Regions from separate parts of the Synechocystis sp. LEGE 06083 genome, predicted to be linked through region 3. Evidence: predicted binding sites of a transcription regulator. Region 3 holds the regulator's gene; each other region holds the start of a gene.
What was found. Region 3 encodes NtcA, which controls nitrogen genes in cyanobacteria. Its sites were predicted from a motif close to GTANCNNNNGNTAC; they were not measured.

Region 1 (3,131 bases), on a different contig from region 3:
CACTTTTGGTTTGGTGTTTGGGGGCATTGTGGGAGGGCCCATCGCCAAATTTTTAATCATTCGTAACCAATTACAACCGGATGCCAACGGCGAAGATTTAACCATTAGCATCCGGCGGGACCAGGAGAATGTGCAAATTGACTACAACACCATGCTCCAATCCATTTTGGTCATTGGTCTAACCATCGGCTTAGGCTTTGAACTCAACGTGGCGATCGCCGGCCTGGGACTGATGTTGCCGGCCTTTGTCTCCTGTTTGCTGGCAGGTATCATTCTCACCAATACCATTCCCCTCGTGTTCAAACAATTTCCTTGGCCAGCGGAAACCCCTTCCCTAGCTTTAATTTCCGACGTTAGTTTGGGACTATTCCTGGCCATTTCCCTGATGAGCTTACAACTCTGGACTTTGGCTGACATTGGCGGAGTGATTGCCATTATCCTCCTAGTCCAATTCATGGCCACAGTAATTTACACCGTTGTCGTTGTTTTCCCTCTCATGGGCCAGGACTACAACGCGGCGGTGATCTCCTCCGGCTATTCCGGTTTAACCCTGGGGGCTACCCCCACGGCGATCGCCAATATGACCGCAGTGACAGAAAAGTTCGGTGCTGCCCCCCAGGCCTTCATCGTTGTGCCCCTGGTGGGAGCTTTCTTCATTGACATTGCCAACGCCTTTGTCATCCAGCAATTTCTCAATTTCCTTGGCTAGGCCGAACTGTGGCGGCAAGGATGATCAGGATTATTAATGCCCAGCAACAGCCACCCCAACCCGGAGGCTAGAGTGGACTCAGTTGCCAAAACATGACAGGATCTGAATCGGCACAGAGCTTTTCGGGTAAGAATGGAAACGAAAACTAACCACTCCTTCCTCCGAATTTAGGCAGAGTTTGTACCCAAAACCTACTTCGGATCTAACCTGCTAAGGAAAGTCAGCCCCAATAAAACCGATTTAGTCTGTTTTTGCCATTGCTTAGAAACCGTTCAGTTAACGGCTCCCAGCACCCACAGGGGTTTTAGTGCTAGGGGTGGGAAGTTGATACTCCCGCAGACTGGGGAACAGAAAATGATTCTCTTCCACATACTGGGCCCCAAACAATCCCTTCTCGGCCCAAAAATATCGATCAGTGGTGTGCTCGTTTCGTTTTACAATGAGCAAGGCCGGGGGCTGAATTTCGTTAGCTTGGATGTAGCGACGAGCGGCCGTGACGGGCTTATCCTCGCCGCTTTCAATATTAAACTGAGGAACAAGCTCCAAAATCTTACGACCTTCTTGACGACGACGACTCTTCCGTTTGCGTTTGCGTGCCAACCCAGTTACCTCCTATTTCAGCGATATGCTGTAATGATAGTTACAAAAGCCGTGTCGATTATATCCGGTCTAATTCTAAATATCAAGCCTCTCCAGCCCTTGCGGTGCTAAGGGGATCGCTGATTCTAAACACCATTTAGGTAGGGTTTCACCCCCAAAACTGCCCCCCAGGGCCATAAATAGACCAATTTAAATCTTAATATTTCTTAACATTTCTTCCGGGGCCTGGCCCCACCATAAGCTCCATGGCTGGTTCCATTTCATCAATGTATTCCCCCAGTGCCGGGTTGATTGCCCTTTGTCAGTCGCAGGTTCGGCTTTTGCAACAGGGATTGCAGGTGGACTGGTGTGGCGTTTATCTAAACCAAGAAGAAACGGAGCAGGGGTTGGTACCGTTGGTGGTTTCCCATAGTCCAACAGTAGCTGAATCGCAAAGTTATGGGTTAATCAGTCTACCACAAGGGGAAGCTTCTCCCCCGACAGACGATTTGTCTTTGCCAGCGGTTCCCGTGGGGGTGGGTCAGTTAAGTCGCCGCAGTCGGTTGGAGCCTCCCCCCTTCGATGCGGACAAACGCTTGGTTTTACCTCTGGTTTACGGGGAAGAAATGGTGGGACTGTTGGTAATTCATCGCAGTCAGGGCCAGTGGCATGGGGAGGAAATGGTGCAGTTGGAGGCGATCGCCAAATCTTTAGCGGTGGCCTGCCTATTGGATCAACAACAGGATTGGTACCGCCAGGCCTGGGAGGAGCAAAATCAACAATACCAGTGGGAGCGACAACATTGGGCTGACCTCTTGCACCAACTCCGCAATCCCCTCACTGCCCTAAAAACGTTTAGTAAGCTACTGCTCAAACGTTGGCAGGGGGACGACAAAAGTCAACAGGTGGTGGAAGGCATTGTGCGCCAGGGGGAACATCTCCAGGAGTTGTTACAAAGTTTTGAAGCGAGCCAACATCAAGGCCCTGAGACAGTGCCCCTTTTGCCAAGCGATCCAGCGGCCACAATCCAGGTTTTGCCTCCGGCGGATCATGACGAAACTATGCCCCTGGCCAGTTTTTCCCTAACGGAAGTTTTGCCCCCTATTTTGCTGGCCCACCAGGCGATCGCCGCCGAGAGAAATATTACTTTAACGGCCCAAATTGCTTTGATTGATGCCCTGGTGATTGCTAACCGTTTAGCTTTGCGGGAAGTGGTTAATAATCTTTTAGACAATGCCATTAAATACACTCCCAACGGTGGCCGGGTAGAAGTTAATCTTGCCTTAGAAACCGGCCGATCTTCTGGCACGGATTGGGTCACATTGGCGATCGCCGACACGGGTTATGGCATTCCCCAGGAGGATCAAGAAAGGATTTTTGAGCGCAATTATCGGGGAACCCAAGCCCAGGGGCCTATTGGCGGCACAGGTTTAGGCTTGGCGATCGTGGCGGATCTAGTAGCCCAAATGGGGGGCAAAATTACTGTCACTAGCCCCAATGGTTTATCTGCCAATAGGAATCGCCCAGGCTCTACTTTCACTCTTTGGCTAACCCCTGGGGAAGAGCCTAGTTGACATCGAAATCGAACCCAGTTTTCTTGCCCTCACCCTAGCTCCAGTCCTGACTGGTATCACAAAGGAAATTTTCTTGTAAAACCCTTGCTAATGGATAGGGACAGACTTCAGGAAAGACACGAATAGGCAGGTTGGTCTCCCGTAAAGCTAGATCCATCCCCGCTTCAAAGCCATCCTCCAATGCTTGGGGTAAACGGGACTTTAAGCTAGGGTTCTGGAGTAGATGGCGGCGAATGGCCCGACGTTGCTCCCGAATAGTAAGAAACCAA
Region 2 (3,131 bases), on a different contig from region 3:
CCTAAAACCCGCTGAGATGGACTGACTTAGCAGTCGTAGTACAAGGAGAACTCGTAGGGGTGGGGACGTAGACGCATGGGGTTAACTTCGTTGTCGAGTTTGTACTCAATCCAACTTTCCACAAAATCAGCGGAGAAAACGCCGGTACCAGTCAAAAACTCATGGTCTTTCTCCAACGCTTCCAATGCCGCCTCTAGGGAACCAGGGGTGGAAGGGATCTTGGCCAATTCCTCGGGGCTGAGGTCGTAGATGTCCACATCCAAGGGTTCGCCTGGGTCAATCTGATTTTTGATCCCATCAATACCGGCACAGAGCATGGCGGCAAAAGCGAGATAGGGGTTGGAGGTGGCGTCGGGGCAACGGAATTCCAGACGCTTGGCTTTGGGGTTACCACCGGAGAGGGGAATCCGCACGGAGGCGGAACGGTTGCCTTGGGAGTAGGCCAAGTTAACGGGGGCTTCAAAACCGGGCACCAGTCGTTTGTAAGAGTTGGTGGTGGGGTTGGTGAAGGCTAACAGGGCAGGGGCATGTTTCAAAATACCGCCGATGTACCACAGACCCATTTGGCTAAAGCCGGCATATTTATCCCCGGCAAAGAGGGGCTGGCCATCTTTCCAGAGGGACTGGTGCACGTGCATGCCAGAACCATTATCGTTGAAGATGGGCTTGGGCATAAAGGTAACGGTTTTGCCGTACTTCTTAGCCACGTTTTTGATCACATACTTATAGATCATCAAGTTGTCAGCGGAATTGACCAACTTGTCAAACTTGATGCCCAATTCGTTCTGACCACCGGAAGCTACCTCGTGGTGATGCTTTTCAATGGGAACGCCAAAGGCCGCCATGGTGAGCAACATTTCTGTGCGGATATCCTGGGCGGTGTCGGTGGGAGCGACGGGGAAATAACCCTGTTTATAGCCTGGTTTGTAGCCTAGGTTGCCCCCTTCCTCTTCCCGACCGGTGTTCCAACGCCCTTCCACGCTGTCGGCAAAGTAGTAGCTAGAATTTTCCGTTTGGCCAAAGCGAATGTCATCGAAGAGGAAAAATTCAGCTTCGGGACCAAAGTAAACTGTGTCGGCAATGCCAGTGCCACGGAGATATTCGGCGGCTTTGGCGGCAATGGTGCGGGGATCCCGGTTATACCATTCCCCAGTGCGGGGCTCCTTGATACTGCAAATCATGGTCAAGGTCGGTTCTTTGCAGAAGGGATCGATGGTGGCGGTGTTTGGGTCGGGCACCATGCACATGTCGGATTCATTAATGGCTTTCCACCCCCGGATACTGGAGCCATCAAAGGGAATACCTTCGGTGAAGGAGTTTTCATCAAGTTGGTCGTAATAGAAGGAGCAATGCTGCCAAATTCCCGGCGTATCAATAAACTTAAGGTCGATAATCTTAATTTTTTCGTCTTGGATCCACTTGAGGACTTCCTGGGGGGTTTTAGCCATTTTTTCTCCTTAGTGCAGTCAGATAGATTACAATTTTGCGCTGCGTCGAGTATCCATCGTAAAGAGTCAAGTAGTTAGAAAATGTATTTTTCGCTACCAATTTTTGCGACTCCGTTCTGGCGATCGCCTAGAAATGACGGAAACTATCGCAATTCCCATTAACATTTAGACTAGTGCCTATATCAACCCCGCAAGTACTAAAATATTGCTGTGATCCCATCTGACCTTTTCCTACGGGATGCCATCATTACGGATTTAGATTCTATTGTTGCTATTTACAATGCCAACATTCCCCAAAATGTAGCCACCGGCGATACCGATGCAATTACGGTGGAAAGCCGTCGTCAGTGGTTTGCGGACCATGGGCCAGACACCTATCCCCTCTGGGTGTTGGTAACGGAGCACAAGCAAATAGTGGGGTGGTTGGGTTTTCAGCGGTTTTATGGTCGCCCTGCCTACCATCGCACTGCGGAGTTGAGTATTTACCTTGACCCCCTCTGGCATCACCGAGGTTTGGGGCAGTATTTACTCAAAACGGCGATCGCCAAGGCCCCCCAGTTGGGGCTAAAAACGTTGCTGGGATACATTTTTGCCCACAATCAGCCCAGTATTCGTTTGTTTCAACGCCACGGTTTTGAGCAGTGGGGCCTATTGCCCAAGGTGGCGGAGTTGGGGGGCCAGGAACGGGATTTGTTGATTTTGGGATTACGCCTCAAAAGTTGTTCATCGGGGTAACTGTTGCTCCCGTCGCCATGGAGCCGCTTAAACTTTAGCAATGGGGGAGCTTTGAGCTGATTTTGCTCCCAATGAAAAAATCATTGTCTTGTTTAGACCCCTAACTCGGCCTGAATCATGATCATGATGGGAGAACAGAACCATGTCAAAGATCAAAGTCCTCAAATTCTGCTTTCAATTCCCTTTCCATCAATGCTTCCACTGCCTGGGGCGGAGTAATTTTTCCGTGGAGCAAACGATAAACCTGTCTACTGATGGGCACAGCAATTTTTTCCCGATTGGCAATTTTTATTAGTACGTCGGTGGTGTTAACCCCTTCGGCGGTGCCTCCTAGGTTGGCTAAAATCTCCTCCAGGGGTTGCCCTTTGGATAAACCATAACCCACCCGATAATTACGGCTGAGCATACTGGAGCAGGTAGCCAATAAATCCCCCAATCCTGCTAGGCCCCAAAAGGTGTCTGGTTGGGCCCCAAAATGCAGTCCCACCCTAGTGATTTCCGGTAGGGCCCTGGTGATGAGGGCGGATTTGGCATTGGTTCCTAGTCCCAAACCTTCGCATACTCCCACGGCGATCGCCATGACATTTTTTAAGGTGCCGCCCAATTCTGTGCCTAGGGGATCGTTGTTGGTGTACACCCGAAAGTTATCCGCTGCAAAAATGGTTTGGATTTCTTCCGCTGCGGCTTGGTCACTACTGGCCACCACCGTTGCCGCCGGCAAGCCTTGGTCAATTTCCTTCGATAAATTAGGCCCCGACAAAACGGCGATCGGCTGGGAAGGTAGGGAGGCTTGCCAAATTTGGGAAGGGGTAGCCATGGTTTCAGGGTCTAAACCCTTGGTGGCCGTTACCAAAATAGTCCGCTTCTGGAGGTCCATGGCCTCTAACCTCGCCGCCACCGATGGTACCCCCTTGATGGAAACCGCCGAGACAATTACATCCGCCCCCG
Region 3 (3,131 bases):
TCCCCGCCGATAGTACCCGGATAACATATTCCTGCCCTGGTTGCAGTTGGTTTTTAATGCTATCCACCTGGGCAGTGGTCACCCGGACAATGGGTTCATCGGGCACTGGCATATTGGGGGTTTTGACCAATTGCAGAGCGGTGCGATTGGCCTGACGTAATAATTGATCCACCGCAGCACTGACAGCTTCGGTGCTTACCACCTTTAGTCCACCAAAGGCCAATAACTGACCTCGCAGAATGGCAATTTGTTGCCCCCGTAATTCTTGGTAATCTTGGTAATAACGCTCTAGTTCTTCCACTTCCCTTTGCAGAAAACTGAGTTCCGTTTCTAGCCCCTGTAATTTTTCTTCCCGCACCTGGATGTCATTATCTTTAGCGGCGATCGCCTGGTCGAGTTGATCAATTTTGGTGTCCCGTTGATTGATTTCCGCCTGTAGTTGTTGGCGCTGGGCTTCCAAAGAAGCAAACCTCTGCTCCAAAGACTTCACCTGTTCCTGCTGACGGGCAAGGACTTTCTCCTGTTGAGCAATGCGTTCCTGGCGTTTGGACAATTCCTGGTCTCGCAACTTCACTTGACTCTGGAGCTCCGTGGCTTCCGCCAATAGGGAGTCCTTTTGTTGATTTAACTCCGCCCTTTCCGCCGACAGATTAGTCACTTCCTGGCGCAAATTTCGGGATTGCTGGGATACCCGACGCAACAGTTGCAATGCCCTGGTGTAATTACGGTCTAACTCTCGACTCCGCTCTTGTACTAGCTTTTGCTCCTGACGTACTGCACTCAATTCTGATTCAATCTCCTCTTTGGCTTGGCTAGCCTGCTCCAATTCTGCTTTGGCCACCCTCAACTGACCCAAAATATCATCCAGTTGAAATACCCCTTCCCGCAGGGATTTACTAAAAGTGAACAAAATACCTAGGGTGGAAGCGGAAATTAGGGTACCAGTAATTACCGTCAACACCACTGCCGTTTGTCGGGGTCGTAGTGTAAACAAGCGTAGGCGAGCTTTCCCCACCTTACTGCCTAAATGATCCCCCAGCGCAGCAATGATCCCGCCCAGGACCAGGACAGAAAGAACCAGAATATAGGCACTGGTCATAGGGGGTGGCTAGGTAAACTGTTGACTGAGAGCAACGGGATTATGCACGGTAATTTTCTTTTTCGTGATGGAGATCATATTGCCTTCCCGCAAATCCCCCAAGAGCCTGGTCACCGTTACCCTGGTGGAACCAATGGCTTCGGCGATCGCCTGGTGGGATAACTTGAGGTCAATGCGAATGCCGTCCGGGGCAGGTACACCAAAATCTCTACAGAGGATCAACAAAAAGCTAACCAAACGAGAACCCATGTCCCGGTGGGCTAGGGTTTCAATCATCATTTCCGTCTGGAGGATGCGGGAAGAAAGGCCCTGCAACATTAACAATGAGAGGTCGGGATGCTCCTTGAGAGCCTGTTCCACCTGTTCAATGGGGGCAGACAGCAACTCCACCGGAGTAAAAGCCACTGCGTGATAAAAACGGTCAGAACGTTGCCCTGTAACTAACGATAATACCCCAAAAACACTGTTCTCCCTCAGCAGAGCGACGGTGATCTCTTCCCCTGCTTCGTAGACCCGAGATAACTTAACCGCTCCCTTGAGCAAAAAATAAACCCGTTCCGCCGGATCCCCAGGAAAAAAAATTGTTTTACTCCGATCAAAAGTTTCCACCACCGGGGGCATCAACTCACTGCCTAAGCGTCGAAACACTGCCGCTAGGGGACGATCTTGGGTTAGGGACTGATCCATGCACGTTCACGGTAATGGGGGCATCAAGGGAAGTGCAAAACCCCATTCTGTATCAAGATTATACACAATGGATTACATGCGCTCCACACTGCCAAAGAAAATTGGTTCCACCCGGATGGCAACGATCGCCGAAGGTCGCACCACCATGTACTCACCTTGAATATTTTTGATCGGCACACTGATAAATTCCTGGGAGTCGTGCTTGGGCACAACTTCGTTGCTGTACCATTTTTGAAAATCTTGAATGGTCATGAAGCGGACTTCTTCCCGATGGCCATTGGCCAAAAACAGGTGGATGGCAAATTCGTCGGCTTTTTGCATAGTCAGGGTCCCTAATGATCTCGTCTAGATTATCCCCCATTCCGTGGACGGAGCAACGGTGACAAAAGGTCCAGTCTAGATTGCCTCTGTTGAATTTTAGGTAACAAAAGGTAACGAAGAAAAAAATAACTTTACGTTAGGGGCAATGGCAAAAAAATTGCCTAGAATTAGCTCAGGTTTCTTGCCTATTGCTCCAGTCCAGCAACTTGGTTGTTCCCGCCCTTTATTAACCCTAATATGGCTTCCATGGTCACCTTCCCCTCAAACCTCCGTCGTTGGTTGCAGTCCATTTGTTTGGGAACCCTCACGGCGATCGCCGTCCAATTGCCGGGCAAAACCGCAGAAAATATCTTTTTTACCTACGGGCCCATTAAGTTGACAGTGCGGGTGGAATCCCTGGAACGATTTGTGCAGGATGGCACTGTGGACTCCAATCTCAGCTTTTTATTCAACCTAGTGGGAGCCTCCGAAGAAAAACTGACCAAGTTAAGGGAAATTATGGGGCTCCGGGCAGAGGTAGACCCCGTGGTGCTCAGCAACTTTTTTAACACTAGTCTGGGGGAAGATTCCTTAGCTCGGGCCGCGTTTATTCTCAATGCGCCTTGGGGAGCTAACTCCAAATATGGCATTCGGGCGGCGATCGTCCAGGCTGCTCAGGATCCCGAGGGGGGATTAAGCCTGATCAATTTTATTAGGAAGTATCCCACCGACATTCATTTCCAAGGGGAAGTCGTAGAACAGAGGGCCAGGGCAGCCCAACTGTTAGTCAATGCGTCCCAACACTTTATCCAGAAAATGATTGCCCTCTCGGAAATTGAAGCCGCTTCAGAAGGGGAGATTGACTTTAGCGTCTTGCCTGACCCCACTGAAATGGGCCCCTACGGTGTGGCTCCCAAGGAAACCTGGTGGTTAACTGACCAAAGTCGTAACCGTCGTTTTTATGTGGATGTGTACCGTCCCCAACGCTGGAAACCGGGTAAAACTCCAGTTTTAGTTTTTTCCCATGGTTTAGCCTCTCGCCCTG

Region 1: IQ219_RS02140 (DUF3155 domain-containing protein) is a predicted target of NtcA. The motif match lies at 1,340-1,353, and genes of this name have one in related genera.
Region 2: glnA (type I glutamate--ammonia ligase) is a predicted target of NtcA. The motif match lies at 1,532-1,545, and genes of this name have one in related genera.

Annotation. Positions count from the first base shown of each region.
Region 1 covers NZ_JADEWJ010000015.1:2,511-5,641, reverse strand. Annotated here, with positions in the region: gene gltS (sodium/glutamate symporter) at 1-709, shown strand, start outside; gene IQ219_RS02140 (DUF3155 domain-containing protein) at 986-1,309, opposite strand; gene hik2 (two-component system sensor histidine kinase Hik2) at 1,555-2,862, shown strand; gene IQ219_RS02130 (DUF29 domain-containing protein) at 2,897-3,131, opposite strand, start outside.
Region 2 covers NZ_JADEWJ010000175.1:3,046-6,176, forward strand. Annotated here, with positions in the region: gene glnA (type I glutamate--ammonia ligase) at 27-1,448, opposite strand; gene IQ219_RS13245 (GNAT family N-acetyltransferase) at 1,659-2,183, shown strand; gene IQ219_RS13250 (NAD(P)H-dependent glycerol-3-phosphate dehydrogenase) at 2,329-3,131, opposite strand, start outside.
Region 3 covers NZ_JADEWJ010000054.1:1,506-4,636, forward strand. Annotated here, with positions in the region: gene IQ219_RS06265 (DUF3084 domain-containing protein) at 1-1,099, opposite strand, end outside; gene ntcA (global nitrogen regulator NtcA) at 1,109-1,786, opposite strand; gene IQ219_RS06275 (hypothetical protein) at 1,859-2,107, opposite strand; gene IQ219_RS06280 (alpha/beta hydrolase) at 2,354-3,131, shown strand, end outside.